Hoeflea sp. 108: one gene and its partner. The protein of the gene in region 2 binds, or shares a complex with, the protein of the main gene of each other region. Links are inferred from orthologs where the notes say so. Each region holds a gene or a part of one and is shown on either strand. Other genes may lie near its edges.

Region 1 (9,488 bases), 270 kb from region 2 along the record:
GCCGCAGGCAATCGCCGGCGCGATCTTCCAGAGCGGGATCATCGCCGGGAAGTTGAATGGAGTGATGCCGGCGACGACGCCGAGCGGCTGGCGCATCGAGTAGACGTCAATGCCGGGGCCGGCACCATCGGTGAACTCGCCCTTCATCATGTGCGGGGCGCCGATGCAGACTTCGACGACCTCGAGGCCGCGCTGGATGTCGCCCCTGGCGTCGGCGATGGTCTTGCCGTGCTCGCGGGCCAGCAGTTCGGCCAGCGAGTCATATTCCTTGTTGACCAGTTCGAGGAAGCGCATCAGCACGCGCACGCGGCGCTGCGGGTTGGTCGCGGCCCAGGCCGGCTGTGCCGCCTTGGCGTTTTCGACGGCAGCGCGCAGTTCCTGCGCCGAGGCCAGTGCCACCGTGGCACGGACCGTACCATCCATCGGCTGCAGCACGTCCTGCTTGCGCCCGCTGGTTCCGGCGACATGCTTGCCGCCGATGAAATGACCGTAGTCGACCATTGCTTCTCTCCCAATTCTTTGTTGATGGCCCATTGTCCCGCTTAACGCGCGCCAATGCAACGTGACGACAAAAGCACCCGTTGTGCAAAAATCGTAGATCAAACTTGGATTGAATGTGATTTCATGCATAGTAGGCTGAACGGATGACGAAGCTCGACATGGCCAATCTGCCCGGACGCCACCTGCCCTCTATGCGCCCCCGCGCGGGGAGGCAAAAGCCATGAACTGGGACGACGTCCGCATCTTCCTCGCCGTTGCGCGCACCGGCCAGATCCTCGGCGCAGCACGGAGACTAGAGCTCAACCACGCAACTGTTTCGCGTCGCGTCGCAGCCCTCGAAGAGGCACTCAAGACAAAGCTGTTCAGGCGACTGACGACTGGCAGCGAGCTGACGCCGTCAGGCGAACGCTTCCTTGAAATCGCCGAGCGCATGGAAGCGGACATGCTGACTGCGCGCGCCGAGATTTCAGGCGAGGGTGACGAGGTCGCCGGAACTGTACGCATCGGTGCGCCTGACGGCTTCGGCGTCGCATTCCTGGCGCAGCGTCTCGGCGAACTGACGGCCCTGCATCCCGACCTCAAGATCCAGCTGGTGCCAGTGCCGCGCACATTCTCCCTGTCGCGCCGCGAGGCCGACATTGCTATCACCACCGAGCGGCCACGCGAGGGCCGGCTGGTTGCCGCCAAGCTGGTCGATTATTCGCTCGGGCTGTTCGCTTCGCGTGCCTATGTCGAGCAGAACGGGCTGCCCGATACGCGTGGCGACCTGTCAGCGCATCGGCTGATCGGCTATGTGCCCGACCTGGTGGTTAGCCCATCGCTCGACTACGCCACCGAGTTCAGCCCCTTGTGGGAATCGGCCTTTTCGATCTCCTCGGCATTGGGTCAGGTCGAGGCGGTGCGCTCGGGCGCCGGCATCGGCATCCTGCATACCTTCATCGCCCGCACCATTGCCGACATCGTGCCGGTGACATCGGTGCCTTCGATCCGCCGCGCCTATTGGCTGGTCTATCACGAGTCGGTCCGTCCCCTCCGGCGCATCCAGACCGTGGCGAGCTTCATCACCAAGGCGGTCGAACGCGAGCGAACGCTGTTCACCTGACGGCTTCCGACAATCTCTCACATCCGCTAACGTGGTACGCCGATGTGAGGAGTTTGGCTTGCTATCGCGTCCCTATGCCGAACTGTTGCGTCATGCGAGGCGCGCCTCCAGACGTGCCGACGAGGCCGAAGACCTGCTGCAGACCGCACTCGTTGCCGCGGTGGAGGCCGGCAAGACCGACCTGTCGAAGCCCGAGAACCGCCGCTGGCTGGAAGGGGCAATACGGCATCGCGCCGCTTTCGACGCCCGGTCCGCAATACGGCGACGTCAGCGCGAGCAGCCTTTCGCGGTCACGGCCTGCGAGCCCGCTGACAGGCAGGCGCTGCCGCTACGCTTCGTCAACGCCCTCCCCGCAGGTCTCCGCACGACGGCATTGCTGGCGTTGACCGGCCACACACGCCAGGAGATCGCCTGGCTTCAGCGCATTGCCGATGCCGCACTGCGCCAGCGCATCAGCGAGATCAGGCGACGCTGGCGCGCCTTCGACGGCGGCACGATCGAGGATCTGCCCGGACTTTCAGGCCCCCTCGCCTTCGGGCGCATCAGACGCTCACTGCTTGAAGCGGCCAGGCAGCAAGGGGCACTGCTCGCGAGCCACGATCCCGACGGGCATCTTTTCGTGATCGGCACCTCACAAAATCCGGGTGCGCGGCAACTAAGGCTACGTGCAACCAAAACCACGGAGTGACCAAATGTTTGGCAAGAGCAAGCTGGGCAACATCTGCTACTATGTCTCGGACATCGACAAGACCGAGGCTTTCTATCGTGTCGTCATGGGATTGGATGTCCAGCGCATGGAAGGCGACGGCGAGACAGGCGGCGACTGGCTCATCGCCAGCACCGTCAACGGTGTCGACCTGATCTTTTTCAAGATGGAATCGCGCCCCGGCAACTCGCCGATCATCGTCTTCGAGATCGCCGACGGCGGCATCGACGACCTGGTGTCGTCTCTGGCCGGGCAAGGCGTGACCATCGTCACCCCGGTTAGTCACGCACCGGGAGGCTGGTCATCCGAGTTCGCCGACCCCGACGGCCACGTGATTTCGATGTACCAGTCGGCGGAAGCGCCGCGTTCGCTGAAGAATGTGGCCTGACCTCAAGCCCAGTAGCGCTGCGGCCCTAGGCCGTCAGCCTCGATCTCCGGCTGCCGGCCGGAGATCGTGTCGGCCAGGATTTTTGCCGAGCCGCAGGCCATGGTCCAGCCGAACATGCCGTGGCCGGTGTTGACGAACAGGTTCGGCAGCTTGGTCCTGCCGACAATGGGTGGGCCATCTGATGTCATCGGCCTGAGCCCGCACCAGAAACTGGCGTCGCGCAGATTGTCGACACCCGGAAAGAGCTCGCGCAGCGACCGTTCGAGCAAGTCACGACGCTCTTCGCGCAAGGTCACGTCGAAACCAGACATCTCGAGCGTGCCACCAATGCGGATACGGTCGCCGAGCCTCGTGATGGCAACCTTGTTCGTCTCGTCGATGACGGTCGACACTGGTGCTGCCTGCCCGTCGGCAACTGGAAGCGTCAGCGAGTAACCCTTCAGCGGATAGACCGGCACGCGCTGGTGGAGCTTGCGCATGAAGCGCTCCGAATAGGGGCCCGCCGCAAGAACGAAAGCGTCACCCTCGGTCACGCCCTCCGATGTCACGATGCGATGAACCTTGCCTTTCCAATGCGGAAAGGCATGAACCCTTGTGTTGTATTTGAAAACCACGCCGCGGCTGGCGCACAAGTCGGCCAACCGCTCGGTGAACAGCCGGCAATCTCCGGTCTCGTCGTCGGGCAGGCGCAACCCGCCTGAAATCCTGTCGCGGGCAGCGGCCAGCCCCGGCTCGGCGTTGATGCAACCTGCAGCATCGAGGATTTCGTAGGGCACCTGGAACCGGTCGAGCACGGACGTATCGGCAGCGGCACGGTCGAGCTGTTCCTGGCTGCGGAAGAGCTGCAGCGTGCCATGGCTGCCTTCGTCGTAGCTGATGCCGGTCGCCTGCCGCAGCACCCTCAGCATGTCACGGCTATATTCGGCGAGCGGCATCATCAGCGCCTTGTTGGCCTGATAACGCTCGGCCGTGCAGTTGCGCAGAAGCTGCGCCAGCCAGCGCCAGAAAATGGGATCGAGGTTCGGCTTGAAGACGAACGGGCTGTCCTTGCGCAACATCCATTTGAGCGCCCTGAGCGGGGCGCCCGGTGCGGCCAGGGGCGAGGCATAGCCGGAAGAAATCTCCCCGGCATTGGCATAGCTCGTCTCCTGGGCCGGGCCTTTCTGGCGGTCGTAAACGACCACCTCATGCCCGGCTTCGGCGAGATAATAGGCGGTCGTGATCCCGATCACGCCGCCGCCGACAACCACAACCCTCATTTCGCCCCCAGGTACGCGGTCCTTAGAAAGCTCGCGCACAAGCTCAAATCCCTGCAACAGCCCAGCAAATGCGGGACACCGCAGATGGCGCTGCCTCAGGCAGCCGAAGGCCCGGGATCGTCGCCGCTGTCCGAGGTGTGCCGGATTTTTGGCCGAACGCCAAGTGGCCTCGGCTCGTCAGCGCTGAACACCAGCACCGGAAAGCGGCGTCCCGCCATCTCCGCAACGGGCTCGGCCTCAGTGATTCCCGGTCGCGACGCCTCGGGCTGATAGAGGATATCGTCGACGCGAATGACCTCCGTTGTACCACGGCCGCGGTCGACCGACATCGACTGGCCTTTGCGCAGGCCGAGCAGCGCAAGGCCGCGCGGCACCGTGATCGGGATGGTGAGCCCCACCATGCTGTCCATCGGGCCCTGCGTGACAACCCGGGTGTGGGCCGAGCCGCCGTCGACCGAGAAGACCACACGGCTGTTCAGCGTCACCACATCGGGATCGGCTTCGTTCGAAAACACCACCTGCGCCGAAGCAAGCTTGCAGCGCAAAAGTTCGACGAGCGGACCACCCGACCAGGCCAGGCGGTCAAGCATCGTCTTGACTATGGCGAAGTCCTTGGTCGTCAGCTGACATTTGGTCATGGCAAAACTCCACGGGCGCGGGCCTCTGCCCGGCACCGGCACGGTCGACATCTGGCTTGATGAACTAACTTTGCTTCAGTTGGCGCCTTCGAGCGGCGCCTCGACGGCGACGATCTCGAATTCGAGACGGCGGCCGTCACGCGAGGTCCAGGCAACAGACTGGCCTTCGCGCAGGCCGATCAGGGCAGCGCCAACAGGCGTCAGGATAGACACCTTGCCCTCGGCGATGTCGGCCTTGCCGGGATAGACCAGCGTCACCGTCTTGACCTCACCGTCGCCGCTGCGGAATGTAACCTTCGAGCCCATGCGGATAACCGTGGCAGGCATGCGGCTCAGCGGCGCAACCTTGGCGCGGTCCATCTCGGACAGCAGTTCCTCGGCAATCTCGGGCATCCTGTCTAGGCTGGACTCGGCGAGGCCGGTCAGCCTGGCGTAGTCGTTTTCGCTCACCACGATGTTGTGCTCGCGGCGCTGCTTGATGTTCTGGCGCAATGCAGACCCCATGAAATTCGTCCGGCCAGCGCTCCCCGCGGGATGCGCGCCACCGGTCATCCGCCAAGGCGGATGCGTGCTTGTATTAAGCCGAACCGCAAAGCGGCCCGGTGCTCATGATCTTATGCGTTGGAGAATGGGCCCCAGGGGCTCGGCAGTCGCATGGCGACCGAGCCGGGGCTAGGATCCCGCGATGGGGCAGACCCGAAACAGGGCAAAGCTGCCGATGTGAGCGAAATTGCACATCGCCAGAGGGTTGCCGACGCGGCGCTGCTTGTCAAGGGCGGCGCTTGGTCGCCACCCCAGGCAGGAGAAATTGTGATTTTCTGTCAGGCAGTTACGCAAATGGAGAGCGCGCCAGCCATCAAGGCGCGAGATGCAGGAAGGCCGAGACGACCTCCTCATACACCGAGCGCTTGAACGGCACGATCAGCTCCGGCAGCTCGCTCATCGGCTTCCAGGCCCAGCGATCGAACTCGGCCGAATGACCGCCGGGAGGCGGGTCGATGGCGATCTCGTTCTCGTCGCCGTCGAAGCGGAAGGCGAACCATTTTTGCGTCTGACCGCGATACTTGCCCTTGAGCGCGACGCCGATGAGATGCTCCGGCAAATCGTAGTTGATCCATTGAGGCGCCTCCGCCAGCAGCGATACGCTGCGCATGCCGGTCTCTTCGTAGAGCTCGCGCATGGCCGCCGGATAGGGCTCCTCGCCCTTGTCGATGCCGCCCTGCGGCATCTGCCAGAGCTTGTCGGTGTTGGACAGCTCGCTGTCAGGTTCGGCAATGCGGCGGCCGGCCCAGACCAGTCCTTTCGCGTTCAGCACCATGATGCCGACGCAGGGGCGGTAGGGCAGATCCTCTGCTGCGATCTTCTTTTTCGACATCGACCGTTATCCTCTTTCGGGGTCGCTCGCGACGGCCGAGATCGGCACGATCTCGATGCCGCGCTTGCGCGCTTCGCTTGCCCATGCTGCCACCGCATCGACGGTCACGTCGAAGGCATTGCCGGTGCCGATGGCAAATCCCTTGGCGCGCGCAGTGCGTTCCAGTTCGTCCAGCTTGTCGAGAATGGCGCCGCGATCCTGCACGGCGTCGATCGCCGCGTCGGCCGCAGCAAAGGGCACACCGTTCTTCAGCGCCAGTTCCGGCGCCACGCTTCGGGCCGAGGAACCGTCATCGACATAGCCGAGGCCGCGCTTGCCGAGTTCCGTCATGAGTACGCCCATCGCCTCCGGATCGGCCGAGAAGCGCGCACCCATGTAGTTCATCACGGCAGTGTAGTTGGTCGTCCGCGACAGCACCCAGCGCAACCTGTCGAGGTTCTTGTCGCCGGCGTCGATGGTCAGCGTGTTGCGGCCGGGGTTGACGTTCGGAAAATCGAACGGCTCGAGCGGCACCTGCATGACGATTTCGTGGCCCTCGCGCCGCGCCGCCTGCATCCAGCGGCCAAGGCTGTTGCCCTGCGGCGCAAAGCCGAGTGTGATTTCGGGCGGCAGCTTTGCGATCGCCGCCTGCGTACCGGTCTGCGAGATGCCGAGGCCGCCGATAACAACCGCCACGCGCGCGCCACGCGCACCCGACCAGGCGCGGGCATAGACGTCGAACGGCCGGCGCCCGTCGGCGGAACGGGCAGGCAGCGGTCCATCGGCGCTGTCTTCGATCAAAGCCGTCTCGGGAAGATGGGCGATACGCTCGTTCTGGCCAACTGCCGAGGGGTCGCGGATCACCACCACGCCGCTGCCATCGGTCGGCGGATTGACGCGGATGATCGACGGACCGCCATTTTGAGTCGTCGCAGGTTTAGGCTTGGGCGCAGCTTGAACCGGCGCTTCGGCCACCACTTCGGGTTTGGTGACGACAGGCACTTCCGGCACGCGAAACGGCTTGTCACGCAAGGCAATCGCCGCAGAGCCGCCAACCACTGCGAGCACGCAAAGGCCTGCCAGCACCGCCCTCTTGCTCAGCCATGACGGCTTGCCGCCGCCTTTGCGGCGAGGCGGCTGCCCGAGCGGGCGGTCGATTTCCTTGTCGATCTGCACCAAGCCGTGCCCTGCTCTTGTGCGTCCTGCAGGACGCACCGCGCTCCACGCCAATCCCCGAATCAAACTGCCGGAACCTTGCGGTCCCGGCAGCATTGCATTGCCTTGTCCTTCAGACCAGCGTTGCCGGCCTTACTGGTTGTTCATCACCGCCTTGTCAGGATTCGGCGGGAACGCCGGATCGGTCTTGGTGCCGCGGAGCAGTTCCAGCGCATACTGCAACTGGATATCGTCCTTCGGCTCCGGCGGCACGTAGGCCGACGAACCCGACCCCTGGTCGTTCTCTTCCGCGCCCTTGATGTGGCCCTTGAGCTCGGACTCGCCCCGGGTGACATCGCGCCCCTGGAGATCGGCAGGCAGCGGCTGGTCGACCTTGATGTCGGGTGTGATGCCCTTGCCCTGGATCGACTTGCCCGACGGCGTGTAATAGAGCGCCGTCGTCAGCCGCAGCGCGCCGTTCTCGGCCAGCGGGATGATCGTCTGCACCGAGCCCTTGCCGAAGGACTGCGTGCCCACCACCGTCGCACGGCGGTGATCCTGCAGCGCACCGGCCACGATTTCCGACGCGCTCGCCGAACCGCCGTTGATCAGCACGATCAGCGGATCGCCGTCGATCTCGTCGCCCGGACGGGCGTCGAAGCGGGTGATGTCCTTGGGGTCGCGGCCACGGGTCGACACGACCTCGCCGCGATCCAGGAACGTGTCGGACACGCTCACTGCCTGGTCGAGCAGACCACCCGGATTGAGACGCAGGTCGAGTACGAAGCCCTTGAGCTTGTCCTTGGGGATCTGCTTCTTGATCTGCAGGATCGCGTCATGCAGGTCGTCATAGGTCTTCTCGGTGAACGAGGTGATCTTCATGTAGCCGACGTCGTTTTCGACCCGGTACTTCACCGCCTTGACCTTGATGACGTCGCGCGTGATGGTCAGGTCGATCGGCTTGTCGGCGCCTTTGCGCAGAATGGTCAGCTTGATCGGCGTATTGACCAGGCCGCGCATCTTCTCGACCGCGTCGTTCAACGTCATGCCGCGAACTTCGTCGCCATCGATCTTGGAGATGTAATCGCCGGCCAGAACGCCGGCCTTGGCAGCGGGCGTGTCGTCGATCGGGGTGATGACCTTGACCAGTTCGTTCTCCATCGTCACCTCGATGCCGAGGCCGCCGAACTCACCCTTGGTCTGGACGCGCATGTCCTTGGCGGCTTCCGCGTTGAGATAGGACGAGTGCGGATCGAGCGAGGTCAGCATGCCGTTGATGGCATTCTCGATCAGCGACTTCTCATCCGGCGGGGTCACATACTGGCCGCGCACACGCTCGAAGATGTCTCCGAAAATGGCCAGCTGGCGATAGGTTTCCGAACCTGCCGCATTCGCCGCCGAACCCGGTGCGCCATACACAAGGCTCATTGCGGAGGCGCCCATCAGCGCCCCGGCAAGCAGAAGCGACAGTTTACGCATCATTTATGTCCTTCCAGAGGTGCGGTCCGCCCACCACGGGGCCGGATCGACGGGTTTTCCATCCTTGCGGAACTCTACATAAAGTTCCGGCGTCGAATTTGCATTTTCCGAAGCCGTGGTGCTCGCCACCCTGGCCTCTCCCATCGCACCGATCGGCTCCCCTGCAAGCACGGACTGCCCCGGCGCGACGCTGATTCTACTCATCCCCGCCAAGACGACATGATAGCCGTCGCCTGCGTTGAGGATCAAGAGTTGACCATAGGAGCGGAAAGGCCCCGCATAAAGAACACTTCCATCCGCCGGAGCGGTGACGATGGCTCCCGATTGTGTCGCAACCATGTCCCCGAGCATGGTGCCGCCATTGCCATCGGCGGTGCCGTACTGGCGCTTGATACGGCCGGCCACCGGCAGCGCGACCTGCCCCTGGAGCAGCGAAAACGGAGCGGAAGCAATGAGTTGGTTGGCTTCTGGAACCGCTGCGACGACCGGCTCGTCGGCCTGCCTGGCTGCGGCTTCCGCAGCCTTTCGGGCGGCCTGTTCGTCCGCTGCTTTCTTCGCCGCCTGCCTGTCGAGCGAGGCGATCAAATCTTTGAGACTTTCGGCGCGCGCCGCAAGTTCGGCCGCCCGCTTGGTTTCGTCGGCAAGCGCTGTCTCGGATTCCGTGCGCAGCCTGTCCTTGGCAGCGAGCAGAAGGTTCAGCCGTTCCTTCTCCGTGGCTTGCTCGGTAACGGCCGCCTTCAGCCGGTCGCGCTCGGTCTCGATGGAGGTGACAACCCGCGTCAGTTCCTTGAGATCGGTCATCAGGATCTCGGTTTCCGAACGCAGTTCCGGCACCACCGCCCCGAGCAGGATGGCACTGCGCACCGATGACAATGCGTCCTCGGGCTTGACCAGGATCGCCGGCGG
Region 2 (9,432 bases):
GCGTTCCTTTCGTCTGCCGCCCAATGCGGCTTGAACCGACCTCCCTGATCGATCCGAACATGACATAGGAACTGCTGCGCCGCAAAATAAGATGCTGCAATGCAGCAATGCACTGGGCGCATGCCACCTTAATGAGGTGTTAAACGATCGCTTGGCTCGCGCGCTATTTGCGCGCCGGTTCCTCGATCGAGTGGCGCATGATAAGCGGCATCTGGCTGAAGGTGAACAGCACCGTGATCGGCATGATGCCCCAAACCTTGAACGCCACCCAGGTGTCGGTCGAGAATGACCGCCACACCACCTCGTTGACCACGGCGAGGAAGAGGAAAAACAGCCCCCAGCGGAAAGTCAGCTTGCGCCAGCCCTCGGCATCCAGCTTGAAGGCAGAATCGAAGACGTAGCCGAGCAGCGACTTGCCGAAGAACAGGCCGCCGAGCAGGATCGTGCCGAACAGCGTGTTCACGATGGTTGGCTTCATCTTGATGAAAATGTCGTCCTGCAGATAGAGCGTAAGCGCCCCGAACACGAATACCACCACGCCCGAGATCATCGGCATGATCGGCAGCGAGCGGGTCAGCATCCATGAAGCCGCAAGCGCGATCGCGGTCGCTGCCATGAACAGGCCGGTGGCGATGAAAATCGGACCGCCCAGCTCGGCAAGCGTCGGAAAATGCGACGCCAGCCACTCGCCGCGCGCATTGGCGAAGAAGAACACCACCAGCGGCCCGAGCTCGAGCACCAGCTTGAGCATCGGGCTGACCTCCTGCTTCTTGCGTTGCGGGTCGGCGGGGTCGCGTTCGAGAATAGGGGCGTTCATTGGCTTCCTTGCTACCGCGTCGCTGGGCTTGCCCGATCAGGCAACGCCGGCGATCGCCTTGGCGAAATCGCTTGCCGAGAAAGGTTCGAGATCGTCGACCTGTTCGCCGACGCCGATGAAATAGACCGGCAGCTTATGTTTGGCGGCGATTGCGACCAAAATACCGCCGCGCGCCGTGCCGTCGAGCTTGGTCATCACCAGGCCGTTCACACCTGCGACATTGCGGAAGATCTCGACCTGGTTGAGCGCGTTCTGGCCGGTGGTGGCGTCGACCGTCTGCAGCACCGTATGTGGCGCATCGGGATCGAGCTTGCCCAGCACGCGAACGATCTTCTCGAGCTCGGCCATCAGCTCAGCCTTGTTCTGCAGGCGCCCGGCCGTGTCGATGATCAGCACGTCCGATCCGGCCTCCTTGGCCTTTTCGAAGGCGTCATAGGCAAGGCCGGCGGCGTCCGCGCCGAGCTTGGTGGCGATGACGGGCGACTTGGTGCGCTCGCCCCAGATCTTCAGCTGTTCGATGGCAGCGGCACGGAAGGTGTCGCCGGCGGCGAGCATGACCGACAGCCCGCCGTCGGTGAGTTTGGCGGCGAGCTTGCCGATGGTGGTGGTCTTGCCGGTGCCGTTGACGCCGACGACCAGGATGACATGCGGCTTGTGCGACAGGTCGAGCTCCAGCGGCAGCGCCACCGGCTTCAGCACCTTCTCGACCTCGACTGCCATGATCGAGCGGACCTCGTGGTCCGAAACATCCTTGCCATAGCGGCTCGACGCCAGCGCATCGGTGACGCGAAGGGCCGTCTCGACGCCGAGATCGGCGCGGATCAGCACGTCCTCCAGGTCCTGCAGCGTGTCTTCATCGAGCTTTCGCTTGGTGAAGATGCCGGCGATGTTGCCCGACAATTCCTTGGACGAGCGCGACAGCCCCTGGCGCAGGCGCTGGAACCAGCTTTGGCGCGGCGCAGGCGCGGCGACCGCTTCGGCGATTTCGGCCTTCTGCTCGACTTTCTTCTGGACGGTGACCTTGCCGGCGGCAGGCTTTAGCTCCGACACAGGCGCTGCCAGCTCCGGCTCCGCAGGCGCAGGCTTTGCAACAGTTTCGCGCAACGCGGCAATCGGCTGCTCATCCTCGACCGCTGTCCGAGCAGGCTCAGGCGCTACAACGACCGGCTCGGGCGCCTCGACAGGGCGTGCCGCAACAGTTTCCGCGGGTTTCGACACTTCGTCGGCGACCGGAGTGGCGGTCGGCTCCCCCTTGCGTGGGAGATGGCCCGAAGGACCAGAGGGGGACGCCTCGGCGGTGCTCGGCGCGGCCGCTTCAACGACCGGCCCCGGCTCGGGAGCACGCATCGTTGGCTCGGGCGCCTGGGGCTCTGGTTGCGCCGGAACTTCCTCGGGCAGGTCAGGTTCGGACGGCTCAACCGGCGGAACCGGAACTTCGACCGGCGCGGGCTCCGGCTCGACCGGTATCGGCGCAGGCACGGGCTGTTCGGACGGCTTCTCGGGCTCGATGGCGGGCACGTCCGGCTCAGGCTGCGGCTCGTCAGGCAGAACGGGCTGCGGCGCAGGCTCGACCGGCGTCGGCAGCTCCGCCGGTTCAGGCGCGACGACTGGAACCAGCTCCGGCTTCGGTTCCTCGACCGGAGCGGCCTGCGTCTCGGCCATTGGCGTTTCCGCAGCGGCAAGCGCGTCCTCCGCCGGCTTCAGCGCATCGAGCGCCTCAAAATTCAGCGGCGGCAGGATCTCGTCCTCGGCCGGCTGCTGCACAGCGTCCTTCTTGCCGAAGGAGAAAACTTTCTTGATGAACCCGAATGCCATGCGGTCGCTTTCGTCAGGCCGCGCGCGCGGCGGCCGGTGCCGCGGTCAGCCGCTCGCCGTCATGCCCGGCGATGTCGACTTCCAGAATTTCGCCTGCCGTGCCCCGGTCGAGCCCAACGAGGGTGAAGCCTTCCGTGCGCCCGAGCCCTTCGCGCTCGACCAGCACCTTCTGGCGCGAACCCTTGAGGCTTTCGAGATGACGCGTATATGCAACGTCGCCGGCGGCGCGCAGGCGTGCGGCGCGCTGCTTGACGATGTCGCGGCGGACCTGCGGCATGCGCGCGGCGGGCGTGCCCTCGCGCGGACTGAACGGGAAGACGTGGAGATGGGTCAGCCCGCACTCCTCGACGATACGGATCGAATTCTCGAACATCTCGTCGGTTTCGGTCGGGAAGCCGGCGATGATGTCGGCGCCAAAGACGATGTCGGGGCGCAGTCTGCGAACATCGGCGCAGAACTGGATCGACTGATCGCGCAGATGGCGGCGCTTCATGCGCTTGAGGATCATGTCGTCGCCCGACTGCAGCGACAGGTGCAGATGCGGCATCAGGCGCATCTCAGTTGCGACGGCCTCAAGCAGGTCCTCGTCGGCCTCGATCGAATCGATGGACGAGAGGCGCAGGCGCTGCACATCGGGCACCTGGCGCAGGATCGTCTTGACCAGCTTGCCGAGACGCGGAGCGCCCGGCAGGTCGGCGCCGTAGCTGGTCATGTCGACGCCCGACAGCACAACCTCGGCATAACCATTGCCGGCAAGGCGCTTGATCTGCTCGACCACCGCCCCCATCGGCACCGAACGCGAATTGCCGCGCCCATAGGGGATGATGCAGAAGGTGCAGCGGTGGTCGCAGCCGTTCTGGACCTGCACGAAGGCACGCGCCCGGCCCTCGATGGCATCGACCATGTGGCCCGCCGTCTCGCGCACGGAGAAAATGTCGTTGACCCGCGCCTTCTCGAAGTCGTTGACGCCGAAATCAGGCAGCGCCCGGTAGTTGTGCGCCTTGAGCTTCTCTTCGTTGCCGAGCACGAGATCCACCTCGGCCATGTCGGCAAAGGCCGCCGGATCGGTCTGCGCCGCGCAGCCGGTGACAATGATGCGTGCGTCCGGATTTTCGCGCCGCGCCTTGCGGATCGACTGCTTGGCCTGGCGCACAGCCTCGCTCGTCACCGCGCAGGTGTTGAAGATCACAGCGCCGCCCTTGAGCTCTTCAAGCCCCGCGGCCTTGGCCTCGCGCTTCATCACCTCTGACTCATAGGTGTTGAGGCGGCAGCCGAAGGTAACGACGTCGACCGCCATCAGGCGACGTCCTGCTGGTCGCGGCGCCAGGCGCCGGTGGCCGGGTCGAAGCTGCCGGAGAACTCCCACTCGGCCGGGCCGGTCATGACCACATGGTCGTCGGCGCGCCAGTCGATCCTGAGCGTACCGCCGCTCGGCACGGTCACCGTCACAGTGCGGCCGGTGCGTCCGGTGCGCGCGGCCGACACAGCAGCAGCGCAGGTGGCCGAGCCGCAGGCCAGCGTCAGGCCGGCGCCACGTTCCCATGTGCGCAGGTTCAGCGTCTCGCGCGAGGTCACCTGGGCGATCGAGATGTTGGCGCGCTCAGGGAAAATCGGGTGATTTTCGAGCAGGGGGCCGAACCGGTCGAGGTCATAGGACCAGACGTCCTTGTCGACCCAGAAGATGGCGTGCGGATTGCCCATCGAAGCGACCGAGGGCGAATGCAGCACGGGCTCGTCGATCGGCCCGATCTGCAGCTCGATGGCGCGCGTGTCGCGGAATTCCTCGGCCAGCGGAATGTCCTGCCAGCCGAAGCGCGGAATGCCCATGTCGACCGAGATCGAACCGTCCTCATGCTCCTCGGCGTTGAGAATGCCGGCGACCGTCTCGAAGGTGAACACCTTCTGCCCGGTCTCGGCAGCCAGCGCCTGCACGACGCAGCGCGTGCCGTTGCCGCAGGCCTGGGCGTGGGTGCCGTCGGAATTGATGATCTCGATGTAGTTTACGGTACCCGGCGTGCGCGGATCGTGGATCGCCATGATCTGGTCGAACTTGGTCGCCGGATCGGCCGCCAGCGCAATCGCCGCAGCAGGCGTAACACGGTCCGCACGACCACGCATGTCGGCGACGATGATGTCGTTGCCGAGCCCGTTCATCTTGGCGAAAGGGGCCTCATTGGCCATGGCGCAGAATTCTCTTGGCTGTTCGGCGCCTATATGGCGGAAACATCGTCGAATTACCAGTCTTGCCGGCCGAACACATCGCTGCGACAATTTTGCAACAAGTTCCGACGCAAACCCTATTTTAACCATATCCGGTTGAAATTCTGCCAACTTCGCCGCTTTAGAGGCGAGCTATCGATTGCGCGGGGGCGCCCCCAGAACTGCCCCACGGAGGGACTGCAATGGCTTTTTCGAAAACCGGCCTGCTGGCCGCATCGCTGGTGGCGTTGATGACGGCCGCCGGCTGCACCAGTACGCGCCTTTCGTCGATGGATTCCCAGCCGGCCCCGCTGCCGGCTGCACCGGCAGGCACCGTGACCAGCGGCCAGTTGCCGCCGCCGGTTGCCCCCGGCGCCTCGCAGTTCCCGGCAGCTCCCCAGCAGCAGACGCAGGTCGCAGCCCTTCCGGCTGACGGCGGTGCCGCTGCCGCCAACGCGCCCGACCTCACCGCATCCAGCGTCGCTGGCGTGTGGAGCGCTTCGGTTTCGGGCCAGAGCTGCAAGGTGGCGACACCGCAGACCAAGTTCGGCCAGGGCTTCCGCGCTGGCCCGTTGCGCTGCCCGGCCCCCATCGACGGTGTGAAGTCGTGGAACGTCGCCGGCAAGCAGCTGACGCTCTACGATGAAGGCGGCTCGCCGCTGGCCAAGCTCTATTCGTCGGGCGCCGGTCGCTTCGACGGGCAGACCTCGAACGGCCTGCCGATTTCGCTGAACCGCTGACGCGGCCTTCGTAGCAGTCAGAGTGAACCATGCACCTGCGTGACGGCCTGCAGACCCATGTGACCGTCAGGCAGCGCTACGATCACCTCGTCGAACTGGGCAGTGTCCGCCGCGACCCTGCCCAACTCGCGATTGTCGCCGCCCTCGACCGGCTGATCGACGAAATTTCCGACAAAAGGCTGGCGCGCAAGTCGAGCGCGCTCGGCTGGCTCTTTGCCAAGCGCAAGCCCCAGCATGTCCCGGTGAAGGGGCTCTATGTCTATGGCGGCGTCGGCCGCGGCAAGACCATGCTGATGGACATGTTTTTCGAGCTCGTGCCGGTCAAGCACAAACGCCGCGTCCATTTCAACGACTTCATGGCCGACGTGCACGACCGCATCCAGAAACAGCGGGCGGCGCGGAAGAACGGCACCTCTCGCGACGACGACCCGATCCCCCCTGTCGCGGCCGAACTCGCCGAAGACGCCTGGGTTCTGTGCTTCGACGAATTCTCGGTCACAGACATTGCCGATGCGATGATCCTGTCGCGCCTGTTTGCGGCGCTGTTTGCCCGCGGCGTGGTCCTGGTCGCGACCTCCAACGTCGCCCCTGTCGATCTCTACCGCGATGGCCTCAACCGCCAGCTCTTCCTGCCCTTCATCGGCCTGATCGAGCAGAACGCCAATGTGCTGAACCTAGACGCCGACACCGACTACCGGCTCGAAAAACTCGACCGCGTGCCTGTTTATCTCAGCCCCCTCGGCGAGACGGCCGACCGCGACATGGACAAGGCCTGGACCAAGGTCACCCATGGCGCGCCCGCCGAGCCTGCAACAGTCACCGTCAAGGGCCGCAAGGTAGCGGTCCCCGCAGCTGTCGACGGCTGCGCCCGCTTTGCCTTCTCCGATCTGTGCGAAAAGCCGCTGGCGGCGCGCGACTACCTGGCGATAACAGCGCACTACAAGACGATCTTCGTCGACCACGTGCCGGTGATGGCAGAAGCCAACCGCAACGAGGCCAAACGCTTCATCCTTCTGGTCGACACGCTCTACGACCAGCACATCAGGCTGGTGGTCAGCGCCGCTGCGACACCCGACAAGCTCTATGTCGGCAAGCGTGGCCATGAGGCCTTCGAGTTCGACCGCACCTCGTCGCGGCTGATCGAAATGCAGGGCGCCGAGTGGCTCGACGCATGGGCCGAGCGTCACGCGGTCGCGCCGCAGGCAGCGGCTGCGTCAAGCGCCTGAGTCGGCCTGGAGTAATTCCAGGAAAAGTGCGTAGCGGTTTTCCGCCCGGAATTGCGTCAAAACAAAAAAGATAGAGTGTTTTCGCGATTCGAAGAAAAGCGGAAACGCTCTAGGCCCGCATCACCTGCATCGCCGGCGCTTGGCTCATACGTGGCTTCGCGTAGCGCGTGGTCGCGGCCATCAGCACGCCGAGCATCAGCCCGTTCAGCACATGCCACATGAAGTGTGTGCCAACAGGCAACACGTCGCACACCAGCGGGTCCATGACCCGGAAGGTGACCGCCCCCAGGAAGATGATGGCTGCAACGATGTTGTACCAGCCGGCCGGGCTGCCGCGGGCGATCACCACGCCACCGAAGAACACCAGTGCCAGGAATGGAGGCAAATAGCCTGTCGTGCCGTTGGAGGCCTGACGCAGCCAGTCGGGCACCATGGCGGTCGCCGTGCCGACGACCAGATAGAAGGCGAAAAAAATGGCGAGCGCCGCCGGCCATTTCATGCCGGCGAAGCGGCGCAGGTTGAACAGGGTGTAAGCGAGCGTAAAACCGGCAATGGGCAGGATGTCGGCCCATTTGGTACCTTCGGTGGCGAAGGTGTGGAACAGCGTCGAGCCGACGCCGACGGCCACCACCCACCAGCCGAGCACCTCTGCAAACAGGCCGGCCTTGAGCCGGCGCGCCTCACGGACGCCCCAGAACCCGGCGGCGAAGAAGGCAAGGTTGCTCAGCGCGTTCAATGGCTCGGCCCACAGGCCCGGCCCCAGGCGCTCGCAATAGAGGTCGATATGTTGGCCGAGCTGTTCCAGCATCGCAAGTTCCCCCCACCCCAACTTTACGCCCGCGTCGAGCGTTTCGATAACAAATTTCGTTCCGCAGACATGACGTTACGGAATATTCGAAAAGCAAAAAGTTTCACCTCAACGTGACTTCCCGTTGAATGGCGCATCTGCCACATATTCCGCCAACGACAAGAAAAAGCCGGTGCCGCCGGCCGAGGATTTGGATTGGTCATGGAGTCTCGCAGATATTTTCGGCTGGCAGCGCTGGCGCTGGCCGTGGCCGGATTTGCCGGCATGGCCAAGGCCGACCCCAACGATCGCCCCCGCGGCGTGATCGAACTCTTCACCAGCCAGGGGTGCAATTCCTGCCCGCCGGCCGACGAATTGTTCGCCGAATTCGCCGCCAAGAATGACATGGTGGCGCTCGCCTATCACGTAACCTATTGGGACTATCTCGGCTGGCAGGACCAGTTGGGCAGCAAGGACAACACCGACCGGCAATATGGCTACATGCGCGCCTTCGGGTCGCGCTCGGTCTACACGCCGCAAGCCGTCATCAACGGCCGCACCCATGTCAGCGGCGCCAAGCGCGAGGACGTGACCGCGGCCCTCGACAATCTGAACCAGACCGGCCAGGGCATGAGCGTCGACCTCAAGGTCACGCAGAACAGCGACACCTTCACCATCGATGTCGGCGAGGCTGCCGGAGCGGGCGGGCCCGCACATGTGATCGTGGTGCATTTCCAACCGCCGATGGCCGTCGACCTGCAGCGCGGCGAGAACAAGGGCCGCCGCGTCACCTACTGGAACGCCGTGACCGACTTCCACACCGCCGGCATGTGGCACGGCAAAGCCCAGCGCTTCGAGCTGCCCAAGAGCGAGGTGGAAAAGAAGGGCGGCTGTGCCGTACTGCTTCAGGCCGTCGGCAAGGACGGGCTGCCAGGGCCCATTCTCGGCGCGGCGATCGTGCGCCGTCCCACCGTCTTACAGCAGCGGATGTAAAAAGGCCGACACCAGCTGGACTGGCATCGGCCGTGAATCTTGGGATCGTCGCACCTGGTCTATCCAAAAGGAGAACCGAGGTTGGTTCGATCCGACTCGGGCCCGTGGGCGGGGGGCTTGGGGTTTACGAGCCAGTGCCGGACCGAACCGTCTCAGGCAACGGGTGTAAATTCGTCGGACATTGGGGCGTCAGCGCGGATAAAAAACGGCAGGAATGTGGCACATCATCACCAATTCCAACAGTTTGTCTCGCAATCGTTACCGTCGCGGTAACCTTGTCGAAAGGCCTTTCCGGCCCGCGATTCTTAGCCGGGGGTTGCAATTTTGGCCCGAAAGCGCGACCTTCTCCTTAGGTCAGAATCTGCAAAAGGAACGATTGATGACCGATCGCGGTGCCGGAGCGGAGGATGCAGAGACATCCGGAGTATTGATCCCGCTTCATGAGGCCCGCCGGGAGCGGCTCGACCTTCCGGTGGCTTTCGAAAGACGGGAACTGGATCAGATTCTCAGGCTTTACGGCCGCATGGTCGCCGCCAACGAGTGGCGTGACTACGCAATCGACCACATGAGCGACCGCGCCGTCTTCTCCGTTTTTCGCCGAACCAGCGAAACGCCACTCTACCAGATCGTCAAGGATCCCAAGCTGGCGCGCAAGCAGGGTGCTTTCAGCGTGATTGCCGCCGGTGGCCTGATCCTCAAGCGCGGTCACGAGCTGGCTCGTGTTCTCGGCGTATTCGACAAGCGTCTCAAGCTGGTCGAAGCCTGAACAAACCTGCCTTTTGGGGCGCATCGGGCCATGGCGGCCCGATCCCTGCGGCCAGACCAGCAATTTCCATCGCCCTGTCAGGCGCCGAT

What was found.
Region 1: the proteins of dapF (region 2) and B015_RS0122920 are in contact, whole or in part, in a solved structure (PDB 5YGU), measured with the Escherichia coli proteins. The link is inferred for Hoeflea sp. 108 from one-to-one orthologs.

What each region holds. Positions count from the first base shown.
Region 1 is NZ_KB890024.1:4,604,974-4,614,461, forward strand. What follows is about bases 4,211-7,049. They hold B015_RS0122920 (RNA pyrophosphohydrolase), read right to left. Parts: upstream 5,970-7,049; coding sequence 5,451-5,969; downstream 4,211-5,450. Other genes in these bases: B015_RS0122910 (hypothetical protein), read right to left, coding at 4,211-4,594; rnk (nucleoside diphosphate kinase regulator), read right to left, coding at 4,670-5,098; B015_RS0122925 (divergent polysaccharide deacetylase family protein), read right to left, coding at 5,976-7,049. Also shown: B015_RS0122885 (CoA-acylating methylmalonate-semialdehyde dehydrogenase), read right to left, coding at 1-501; B015_RS0122890 (LysR family transcriptional regulator), read left to right, coding at 722-1,603; B015_RS0122895 (sigma factor), read left to right, coding at 1,662-2,291; B015_RS0122900 (VOC family protein), read left to right, coding at 2,296-2,697; B015_RS0122905 (D-amino acid dehydrogenase), read right to left, coding at 2,700-4,055; more of B015_RS0122910, read right to left, coding at 4,052-4,210; more of B015_RS0122925, read right to left, coding at 7,050-7,127; B015_RS0122930 (S41 family peptidase), read right to left, coding at 7,257-8,585; B015_RS0122935 (murein hydrolase activator EnvC), read right to left, coding at 8,586-9,488. UniProt on the Escherichia coli protein: Master regulator of 5'-end-dependent mRNA decay.
Region 2 is NZ_KB890024.1:4,879,180-4,888,611, forward strand. The notes cover bases 2,872-5,654. They hold dapF (diaminopimelate epimerase), read right to left. Parts: upstream 4,814-5,654; coding sequence 3,929-4,813; downstream 2,872-3,928. Other genes in these bases: mtaB (tRNA (N(6)-L-threonylcarbamoyladenosine(37)-C(2))-methylthiotransferase MtaB), read right to left, coding at 2,872-3,929; B015_RS0124290 (AprI/Inh family metalloprotease inhibitor), read left to right, coding at 5,035-5,571; zapE (cell division protein ZapE), read left to right, coding at 5,601-5,654. In the rest of the region: B015_RS0124270 (septation protein A), read right to left, coding at 164-817; signal recognition particle-docking protein FtsY, read right to left, coding at 854-2,632; more of mtaB, read right to left, coding at 2,646-2,871; more of zapE, read left to right, coding at 5,655-6,797; B015_RS0124300 (ceramidase domain-containing protein), read right to left, coding at 6,907-7,605; B015_RS0124305 (DUF1223 domain-containing protein), read left to right, coding at 7,807-8,577; B015_RS0124310 (DUF2794 domain-containing protein), read left to right, coding at 8,957-9,343. UniProt on the Escherichia coli protein: Involved in the succinylase branch of the L-lysine biosynthesis and in the biosynthesis of the pentapeptide incorporated in the peptidoglycan moiety. Catalyzes the stereoinversion of LL-2,6-diaminopimelate (L,L-DAP) to meso-diaminopimelate (meso-DAP).